Regions from separate parts of the Methylosinus sp. DMC45 genome, predicted to be linked through region 2. Evidence: riboswitches for the same ligand, from Rfam matches in the RefSeq annotation. Region 2 holds a riboswitch; the other holds the start of a gene.

Region 1 (5,224 bases), on a different contig from region 2:
GAGCGGCGTGCCGTCATGAAAACGCGCTTCTCTGCGTAGGATAAAAGTGTAGGTGAGTTTGTCGGCGGATATGCGGACCTGCTTGGCGACGAGGCCGTAGAGCGCGTCGCGCTCGTCGAGGCTGCCGGCCATCAATGTATCGTAGACGAGTCCGATGCCCGCAGCCGGATTACCGCGCAAAATAAAGGGGTTGAGCGAATCGTAGCTGCTCATCTCGGGCGGCGGCGGCTCCATCACCAACGTTCCGCCCTTGGGCGCCTTGGGGTTCACATAGGCGAAATGCGGAAAGTCCGCCGGCTCGGCGAGCTCGCCGAAGATGGAGAGCCCGTGGCTCTCGGTCTCGCCCGGCGCGGCTTCGGCGAAGGCGGGGCGGATGGCCCATCCCGGCAGGGCGAGCCCGGCGAGGCTCGAGAGGGCGGCGAGCGCCCGGCGGCGCGTCACAGGAAGAAAATTGCGTGTTTCAGCCAAGGTGATCTCGCTTTCGGGGCGTCAGGGCTGGCGTGAGCGCGACGGCTCACGCGAATCCCGCGATTATGTCGGATTTTCGGGATGAAGCCATATGAGATTGCAGTCGCTTCCCATATGACGCGCGAGCCGGGGCCGCGGTTCCGCCTTCCGCGGGAGGGCGCCGGATACGCGAGGAAAGCGCCGCTTTTCGGGCAGCGGGACCGCGGGCGAGCCGGCCCCGCGAGAATTGCGGAAGCTAAATGTTGTGTCCGCTGGCCAAGGCGCCGTATTCGATGGCCCCTTTCGTATCGCGTCGGGAGCGCAGCCGAGATGACCAGAGAGCCCCGCCCGTTCCGCCACCAGGCCTTCATCGACGGCGCCTTCGTCGCCGCCGACAATGGCGCGACCTTCGCCGTTCGCGATCCGGCCACGGGCGCGGTATTGGCCGAGGTCCCGGACTTGGGCGCAGCGGAGACGCGCCGCGCGATCGAGGCCGCCGAGCGCGCGCTGCCCGGCTGGCGCGGCAAGCTCGCCAAGGAGCGCGCGCAAATATTGCGGCGCCTGCATGATCTGCTGCTCGCCGATCAGGAGCGCCTCGCGCAGATCATCACCGCGGAGCAGGGCAAGCCGATCGCCGAGGCGCGCGGCGAGATCGCCTATGCCGCCGCCTATTTCGACTGGTTCGCGGAGGAGGGCCGCCGCGTCTATGGCGATGTGATTCCGCAGCAGGCGCGCGAGAAGCGCATTCTCGTGTTCAAGCAGGCGATCGGCGTCACCGCCGCGATCACGCCCTGGAACTTTCCTTCCGCCATGATCGCGCGCAAGGCCGGCGCGGCGCTCGCCGCCGGCTGCACGATGGTGGTGAAGCCGGCCGAGCTGACGCCGCTCTCGGCGATAGCGATGGCCGAGATCGCGCAGCGTGCCGGCGTGCCGGACGGCGTGCTCAATGTGGTGACGACCAACGACCCCGCCAGCGTCGGCGCCGAGTTCACCTCCAATCCGACAGTGCGCAAGATCAGCTTCACCGGCTCGACCGAGGTGGGGAAGATTCTTCTGCGCCAGGCGGCGGAGAATGTGCAGAAATGCTCGATGGAACTCGGCGGCAACGCGCCTTTCATCGTCTTTGCCGACGCCGATCTCGATCTCGCGGTGAAGGGCGCGCTCGCGACCAAATATCGCAACAGCGGCCAGACCTGCGTCTGCGCCAATCGCTTCCTCGTGCAGAAAGACGTCGCCGAGGCCTTCGGCGCCAAGCTCGCCGAGGCGGCCTCCAGGCTGAAGGTCGGGCGCGGCGTCGAGCCCGGCGTCGTCATCGGTCCGCTGATCGAGGAGGCGGCGGTCGAGAAGGTCCAGCGTCTCGTCGCCGACGCCCGCGCGCGCGGCGCGAAAGTGCTGACCGGCGGCGGACGCCATGAGCTCGGCGGCAATTTCTATGCGCCGACCGTGCTCTTCGACACGCGGCCGGACATGCAGATTTTCGCGGAGGAGATCTTCGGTCCCGTCGCCGCGATCACCACTTTCGAGGATGAAGCGGAGGCGCTCCGCCTCGCCAATTCGACGCATTATGGCCTCGCCGCCTATTTCTACAGCCGCGACATAGCGCGCGTGTTCCGCGTCGCCGAGCAGCTGGAGTTCGGCATGGTCGGCGTCAACGAGTCGCTGATGTCGAGCGAGGCGGCGCCTTTCGGCGGCGTGAAGCAATCGGGCATGGGACGCGAGGGCTCCAAATACGGAATAGAGAGCTATCTCGAGATCAAATATGTCTGTCTCGGCAATATGTGAGGCGTTCAGCCTGCGCGGTTCGGCGTGCCCAGCACATGCACGTCGGGCGCGATCATCACATTGTCGAAACGCTGCGTGAACATCGGCGCCGCGAAGAAGGCGACGGCGCGCAGCGTTTCCTCGCCCGTGTTGACGAGATCATGCCGCAGCGGCGTCGGAATGACGAAGACGTCGCCCGGCCGCACGTGATGGACGACGCCGCCTTCTGCGCGCAATTCGCCGCAGCCGCCGAGAATATATTGCGTCTCCTCGGTGGCGTCCGTGTGCCAGCCGAGCCGTCCGCCGGGCTCGATCTCATAGACGATGGTCGAGGATTGCGTCGCGCCATGCTCGCCGCAGGAGGCGAAGGCGCCCGCCCAGCGCACGCTCGGATCGTCCACGCCGCCGACTTTGGCGCGCGGCAGGTCATTGGTGGCGACGAGGTGAATGGCGCTCATTGATCTTCTCCGAAATTCTAATCGAATTTTCCATGGCGCGAGTTCCGGGCGCGAGTTCCGGGGACGAGTCCCGCCGCAGTTCCAACGCGCCGCGCGCGGCTTCGTTCCGCGTGCTTGACAGGGGAGCGCTGTGCGGCTCTATTGAAAGGCGATGGTTCCCTCTCGAGGGATCAAAAGGGAATGCGGTGAGCGTCGGCGACGGCGCGAAGCCGCGGCTGCCCCCGCAACTGTGAGCGGCGAGCCGAGGATCAAACGAGCCACTGGAGCCATGCGCTCCGGGAAGGCGATCCGAAGGCGCTGACCCGCGAGCCAGGAGACCTGCCATCAGTCGTGGTCACGCGCGATAGCGTCGGGCGGGGTGCACCGAGGCGGCCGAGACCCTTTTCGCATAGCGCGAGAGGGTCGCGACCTTTCGCAGTGACGGCCCACGTCTGCTGCGAGTCTTCCGGCAATGTCCTCCCTGTCCCATCGGGCCGCCCTCACGGGCGCTGCTTCTCATATTGCGTTTCTTTCCGCCTCGCTTCTCCTTCCCGCTTCCGCCGCGGGGCAGGAGGCTCTGCCCACGGTTGAGATCGGCGCGGCGACCATCGTCTCCGCCGATCGCGTCGAGGAGCGCGTCGACAAATCCTCCTCCTCCGTCACCGTCATTCCGTCCGCGCAGATCGAGAAGCGCGGCGCGACCGGCCTCACCGAGGCGCTGCGCGGCGCGCCGGGCCTCGATCTCTATGAGACGGGCGGTCCCGGCGCGCAGACCTCCGTGTTTCTACGCGGCGCGACGCCTGGCCAGACGCTCGTCCTCGTCGATGGCGTGCGCATCGGCGATCCGTCCTCCACCGACGGCTCCGTCGATCTCGGCGGCCTCGTCGCCACGGACATAGAGCGCATAGAGGTGCTGCGCGGCCCGCAATCGGCGCTCTATGGCTCGGATGCGATGGGCGGCGTCATTCACATCGTCACGCGCAAAGGCGAGGGACGGCCGCGCGCGTCTCTCTCCCTGGAAGGCGGCTCCTATGGAACCGGACATTTGCGCGCGCGCGTCTCGGGAAGCGAGGATCGCTTGTGGTACGCATTCGCGATCGATGCGCTGACGATCGACGGCCATCCGCGCTATGGCTATCGCATTGCGCGCCCGCTGACGATCGGCGACGGCAAGACGCCTCTGCCGCCTCTGCCGCCCAATGATCCGACCAGAAAGGGCGGCGCCAGCGCGCGCCTCGGCTATCGCATGAATGAGGATGTCGCGGTCGCGGCCGGTTTCTTCGGCTATGACAGCGCGATCCGCTTCGACAATCCCTATTCCTTCTCGGCGATCGACGCCTACGATCCGCAGAACCATCAGCATGCGACATTCGCGCAAGGCTTTGCGCGCGTCGACGCCGACATGTTCGATCGCGCATTGCACAATCGTTTCACTCTGTTCGGCAATGTGACGAACCGCGACGTCTGGCAGGCGCGCTCCTGCTATGATGCGAGCTTCGACGCCTATAATTGCCGGCGCGGCTATCGTGGAACGCGGCGCGGCTTCGAATATCAGGGCGATCTCACGCTCGGCGAATTCGGCCTTCTGACCTTCGGCGCTCGCAATGAGACGGAGTCTGTCCGCACGTCGCAGGACCCTGTTCCGCCGACCACATTCACGCCGATCGACGCTGCGCAGACGACGCATTCGGGCTTCGCGCAGCATAAGCTCACCTTGCTCGAGCGCGTCGATCTGTCCTATGGCGGACGTATCGACGCCGTCGATCAAAATCGCACATTCGCGACATGGCGCGCCACCGCCGCTTACCGCCTCGAGGAGACGGGGACCAAATTGCGCGGCAGCGCCGGAACGGGCGCGCGCGTCGCCTCGCTCTATCAGCGCTTCAGCCAATATGGCGATCCGACGCTCGCGCCGGAAACGAGCGTCGGATATGACGTCGGCGTCGATCAATCCTTGTTCGGCGAGCGTCTCTATGCCTCCGTGTCGCTGTTCGAAAATCGCTTTCGCGATCTCATTGAATTCGGCCGCGCGCCGAGCTGCTCTGCGACACAGGCTTTCGGCTGCTATTACAATGTCGGCCGCGCGCGCACGAAAGGCGTCGAATTCTCCGGCGAGGCGATCGTCATTCCCGGCGAATGGCGCTTGCGCGCCAGCTACACGCATCTCGCCGCGGAAAATCTGACGACGCATCGCAGCCTGTACCGTCGGCCGCGCGACAAGGCGACGGGCTCCCTCATCTACACGGGAATCGCAGGGCTGGAGCTCGAGGCGCGCCTCAGCTACGTCGGGCCCAATCCCGACTATGACTATATTTTCTCGCAGCGCGTGACGCTCGCGCCTTACGCCAAGCTCGATCTCTTCGCCGATTACAAGATCGACGAACGCATGTCTGTGTTCGCGCGGATCGAGAATGTCAATGATGCGCGCTATGAGGAAGTCTACGATTACGGAACGGCGGGACGCTCCATCTATGGCGGCGTGAAATTCAGCTGGTGATGAGGTTTCAGGGAGAATGAACCAATGACGAATGCGACGCCGCAAAGGCGCCTGGAGCCGGATGGAACGCCGGTCGATGTCT
Region 2 (5,224 bases):
TGTTTTCCTCGGGGCAATTCTCCACGCCGCAGGCGCGAAGAATATCGCCGTCCACGCCGACATCGCCGAACTCGTTGATGATGAGCGCGAGGCGGCGGCCGCGCGCCGTCTCGAGGATATGGCGAATCAGCGTCGTCTTGCCGGCGCCGAGAAAGCCGGTGACGATGGTGGCGGGGATTTTGGCGAGAGCGCTCACGCCGCGGCCTCCGCGCCGGTCTTTGTCGGCAGACGGCGCCAGACGAAGCCGACCGCCGCGCCGACCAGAATCCAGGTGATCGCGTGAATGGCGAGCGAAGCGGCGGCGAAACGCGCGGCCAGCTCGGCCGGCGCGGTGCTCTCCGGCGCGGGCGGCTGCGGCGCGCCGATGAGATGCGGCGCGATAATGAGCGCGACGCCGAGCGCTTTGACGAGCGGACGCTCGACGCGCAGCAGCGCAAAAAGGCCGGCGCCGGTCGCGGCCGCCGTGCCGATCCACCAGAGCTGGCGCGCGGCGAGATCGCCGGCGGCGCTGCCCGGCAGCTCCGGCGCGAGGCCGAGGCTGGTGGCGAGGCCGGTGGAGGCGAAAGCGCAGGCGCCCCAGAGCGCGGCGCGCTTGGGCTCGATCGTTTCGCCGGAGAGCAGCATCAGAGCCAGCAGCACGAAAGCGTAGCCGATGGAGGTGACGCTGGTGGCGAGGCTGGTCGCGGCGGTGCGCTGGAGGCCCGGCGCGGGCTCCCAAGCGGGCTCGACGGCGTGCGCGTGCTGATGCGCCTCGACTCCGGCATGAGCCTGCTCGGCCGCGGTCTCATAGACCTCGGCGGCGAGGATCAGCGGAGTCGTGGTGACATTCTGCAGGGCCGCGACCGCTAGCCCCGCGAGAAGGCCGGCCAAAAGGCCGACCGCGAGGAGTCGCTGGATCACCGCTGCGTCAATGGCAGGGGAAGCCGAGCGAATGGCGCGAATCATGCGCGGCGTTATGCGCGACGCTCGCATAGGAGAAGCCGGCCAGATAGACGAGGCCGGCGCCGAGCGTGAACACGACCAGCGCGGCGCGCAGGATCTCGAGGCGGCTGGCGGAGACGATCGCGGCGGCGGAAAGGGTCTTCGTGGTCATGTTCTGCTCCTCGCCGCCCCACCGGCGGCCTCAATGGTTTCGGGCGACGGCAGGTCTCCTGGCTCACGGGTCGCTGCGCGCGCCGCCTTCCCGGGTTTTGACCCAGTGGCATCACGGGCGCGCGCTCGCCGCTCACAGTTGCGGGGGCAGCCGCGGATCAGGGGCGAGCCCCATACCGCATTCCCTCTTCGCCTCCTTGCGGAGGACCGTCGCAACCAGTCATAATCTGGCGCTCGGGCGCCGTCAAACGGCGCGGCTACGAGGAGTTGACGAATGTCTGCCCTGGTCTTCCCCGACCCGGACGCGTTGGCCGCCGTCTGCCGTCGGCATCACATCCGCAGGCTCTCCTTGTTCGGCTCCGAGCTCTCGGGCTCTGCGCGGCCGGACAGCGATATCGATCTCCTGGTCGAGTTCGAGCCGGATCGCGAGCCGGGGCTGCTCGGAATGGCCCGCATCGAGACGGAACTGTCCGAGCTGCTCGGCGGACGGACCATCGACCTGCGCACGGCCGGGGATCTCAGCCGATATTTTCGTGAGGACGTCGTACGCAAGGCCGAGATTCAGTATGCCGCCTGACGATGCGATACGAATTCGCCATATGATCGAGGCGGCGGAAGACGCCGGCCGTTTCATCGCGGGCCGTGTGCGCAGCGATCTCGACAGGAATCGAATGCTCACCTTCGCGCTGGCTCGCGCAATCGAAATCATGGGCGAGGCGGCGTCCAAAGTAAGTCTCGAGACTCGCGCCGCCGCGCCCTCTGTGCCCTGGCGCGAGATCACATCGATGCGCAATCGCTTGATTCACGCCTATTATGACATCGACTGCAATATTTTATGGAAGACCGCGACGGAAGAAATCCCAGCGCTTCGGTCGTTGCTGACGGCAATCTCGACAGATGGCTAGCCCTGCGCTTTATTAAAATCATGACCGACGCCAGCAAGCCGCTCGAAGAAGACGCCGCCCGCCGCCATCGTGAGAAGATGGAGAAGCGCAAAGCCGTGCAGGACGCCGAGGTCGCCGGCAAGAGCATCGCCGAAAAAGGCCTGCTGATGGTCCATACCGGCCCCGGCAAGGGCAAATCGACCGCGGCCTTCGGCCTCGCTCTGCGGGCGATGGGGCATGGGCTCGCGGTGGGCGTCGTGCAATTCGGCAAGGGCGCCTGGGACACGGGCGAGCGGCGCATTCTCGAGAGGCTCGGCGGCGAGGACGGGCTGCTCGCCTGGCACACGCTCGGCGAAGGCTTCACCTGGGAGACGCAGGACCGCGCCCGCGACGAGGCGGCGGCGCGGCGCGCCTGGGAGAAGGCGAAGGAGTTGATGGCCTCGAAGTCGATTCGGCTGCTCGTGCTCGACGAATTGTCGATCGCGCTCCGTTACGAGCATCTGCCGCTCGATGAGGTGATCGCGGCGCTGACGGCGCGGCGCGTCGACCTCCACATCGTCGTCACCGGCCGCAACGCCAAGCCGGAGCTGATCGCGGCGGCCGATCTCGTCACCGAGATGACAATGGTCAAGCACCACTTCCGGGCCGGGGTGAAGGCCCAGGCCGGAATCGAGTTTTGAGGCGGCTCCTCAAATGAATTTCAGCCCTTTCAGGCTCGAATGCCCATTCCGCCCGACGATCAGATGGTCGTGCACGGCGATGCCGAAAGGCTGCGCTATGGCGATGATGTCCAGCGTCATGCGAATGTCGGCGGTGGAGGGCGTCGGATCGCCGGACGGGTGATTATGCGCCAATATCAGCGCGGAAGAGCCCAGCTCCAGCGCCCGCCGCACCACCTCGCGCGGATAGACGGGCGTGTGATCCACCGTGCCGACGCCCTGAACCTCGTCGGCGATCAAGGCGTTGCGCTTATCGAGGAAGAGAATGCGGAACTCCTCGCGCTCGGCATAGGCCATGGCCGTGCGGCAATAGTCGATCACATCGATGAAGGAGCCGAGCACGGTCCGCTTCTGCAGATTGCTGCGCGCGAGGCGCCGCGCCGAGGCCTCCATCAGCTTGATCTCGCAGATCGCCGCCTCGCCGAGCCCGTCGATCTCGCGCAGCCGCTCCGGCCGCGCCGCCGCCACCTCGGAAAATGAGCCGAATCTCGCGATCAGCGCCTTGGCCAGAGGCTTGACGTCGCGCCGCGGAATGGCGCGGTAGAGCACCAGCTCCAAAAGCTCGTAATCGGCGAGCGCAGCCTCGCCCGCCTCCAGGAAACGGTCGCGCAGCCTCTGCCTATGGCCATGAAAATGCGGCGCCTCCTCGCGCAGACCGTCGGCGGGCTTGTCGCCGGCCGGTCGGCGCCGAGGGACGCGCGTCTCGCTCATTCGGCGCTGGCCGCGTCCGGCGAGGCGCCATTGGGATTGTCGAGCCCGGCGGGCGAGGCGGTGAAGATTTCCACCCCAGTCTCGGTCACGCCGAGCGAATGCTCGAACTGGGCCGAGAGCGAGCGGTCGCGGGTGACGGCCGTCCAGCCGTCGCCGAGAATCTTCACCTGCGGCCGGCCGAGATTGATCATCGGCTCGATGGTGAAGAACATTCCGGGCCGAAGCTCCACGCCCTGCCCGGCGACGCCGTAATGCAGAATATTCGGCTCGTCGTGGAACAGGCGGCCGAGCCCATGGCCGCAGAAATCGCGCACCACGGAGCAGCGCTCGGCCTCGGCGAAACGCTGGATCGCCGCGCCTATGTCGCCGGTGGTGGCGCCCGGCTTCACCGCCGCTATGCCGCGCATCAGGCTCTCATAGGTCACGTCGATGAGGCGCTGGGCGCGGCGCGGAACCTCGCCCACGGCGAACATGCGGCTGGCGTCGCCATGCCAGCCGTCGATGATGAAGGTCACGTCGACATTGACGATATCGCCGTCGCGCAGAGGCTTGTCGTCTGGAATGCCGTGGCAGACCACATGGTTGATCGAGGTGCAGATGGATTTGCGATAGCCGCGATAGTCGAGCGGGGCCGGATAGGCGCCATTGGCTATGGCGAAGTCGAAGACGAGATCGTCCAGCTCCTTGGTGGTGACGCCGGGCTTCACATGCGGGACGAGCATGTCCAGCGCCTCGGCCGTCACCCGGCCGGCGAGACGCATGCCCTCGAAATCCTCGGGGCCGTGAAGCTTGATCTGGCCGCTCTTGCGGCCCGAGCCCGCGAGATGGGACTCGACGAATGTCATGCTGCGCTCTCTGTTGGTCCTCGCCGGCTTCAGCTTATAAATTAAGAAATTGACGCCGCAAAGCAAGATGCGCATCGACGCAGCGGGGCGGCCCCGAGGCTGGCCTCGGCCGCGGCGGTGGCATAGAGTTCGGGCGAGACTGACCTCGAGGAGCGGCCCGATGGAACGCGAAGAGATCGTTACGGCCGCCGTGCTCGTGATCGGAGACGAAATCCTCTCCGGCCGCACGCAGGACCTCAACACCAATTATATCGCCAAATATCTCGGCGAATTGGGGGTGGACCTGCGCGAGGTGCGCGTCGTGCCGGATGTGGAGGAGGAGATCGTCGCCGCGCTGAACGCGCTTCGCTCCCGCTATGGCTATGTCTTCACCACGGGCGGCATCGGCCCCACCCATGACGACATCACGGCCGACGCGGTCGCCAAGGCTTTCGGCGTGCCGATCGGCGAGGATGAGCGCGCCATCGCCATGCTGCTGGAGCGCATCGCCCCGCAGGACCTCAATCCCGCCCGCCGGCGCATGGCTCGCATTCCTCGAGGCGCCGATCTCATCGAGAACGCCATTTCCAAGGCGCCGGGCTTCATGATCGGCAATGTCATCGTCATGGCCGGCGTGCCGATCATCATGCAGGCCATGCTGGACGCCGCGGCGGGGCGCATCGTCAAAGGCGTGAAGGTGCAGGTCGCGACCGTCGACGCTCATAATATTCCAGAGGGACGCTACGCGGCCGATCTCGAGCGCATCGCGAAGGAGCATGAGCGGGTCACGGTCGGCTCCTATCCCTCCTTTTCCAGCGCCGGCGTGCGCAACCAAATCGTGCTGCGGAGCCGCGACGGCGCCGAGCTGGAGGCGGCGACGCAGAAGGTGCGCAAGCTGATCGTCGAGCTCACCGCCAATGGAACGCCGCTCTGAGGCGAGGGGGAGATCACGACAATGGAAGACAAGGCCTTTCCGGTTTCCTGGGACGCTTTC

The links. A riboswitch is a leader RNA that binds a small molecule or an ion and turns the genes downstream of it on or off. The one in region 2 is predicted to bind cobalamin.
Region 1: it holds a riboswitch for cobalamin, as region 2 does, so the genes downstream of both, ACT53T_RS08200 (TonB-dependent receptor plug domain-containing protein) here and ACT53T_RS11165 (CbtB domain-containing protein) in region 2, are expected to answer to the same signal.

Annotation. Positions count from the first base shown of each region.
Region 1 is NZ_JBQUZK010000035.1:12,215-17,438, reverse strand. It holds gene ACT53T_RS08215 (extracellular solute-binding protein) at 1-468, opposite strand, end outside; gene ACT53T_RS08210 (NAD-dependent succinate-semialdehyde dehydrogenase) at 778-2,229, shown strand; gene ACT53T_RS08205 (cupin domain-containing protein) at 2,235-2,666, opposite strand; cobalamin riboswitch at 2,802-3,006, shown strand; gene ACT53T_RS08200 (TonB-dependent receptor plug domain-containing protein) at 3,118-5,142, shown strand; gene ACT53T_RS08195 (DUF7676 family protein) at 5,167-5,224, shown strand, end outside.
Region 2 is NZ_JBQUZK010000038.1:102,573-107,796, forward strand. It holds gene cobW (cobalamin biosynthesis protein CobW) at 1-196, opposite strand, end outside; gene ACT53T_RS11160 (CbtA family protein) at 193-900, opposite strand; gene ACT53T_RS11165 (CbtB domain-containing protein) at 908-1,093, opposite strand; cobalamin riboswitch at 1,125-1,319, opposite strand; gene ACT53T_RS11170 (nucleotidyltransferase family protein) at 1,367-1,669, shown strand; gene ACT53T_RS11175 (HepT-like ribonuclease domain-containing protein) at 1,659-1,997, shown strand; gene cobO (cob(I)yrinic acid a,c-diamide adenosyltransferase) at 2,018-2,656, shown strand; gene radC (RadC family protein) at 2,666-3,406, opposite strand; gene map (type I methionyl aminopeptidase) at 3,403-4,251, opposite strand; gene ACT53T_RS11195 (competence/damage-inducible protein A) at 4,412-5,164, shown strand; gene gpt (xanthine phosphoribosyltransferase) at 5,186-5,224, shown strand, end outside.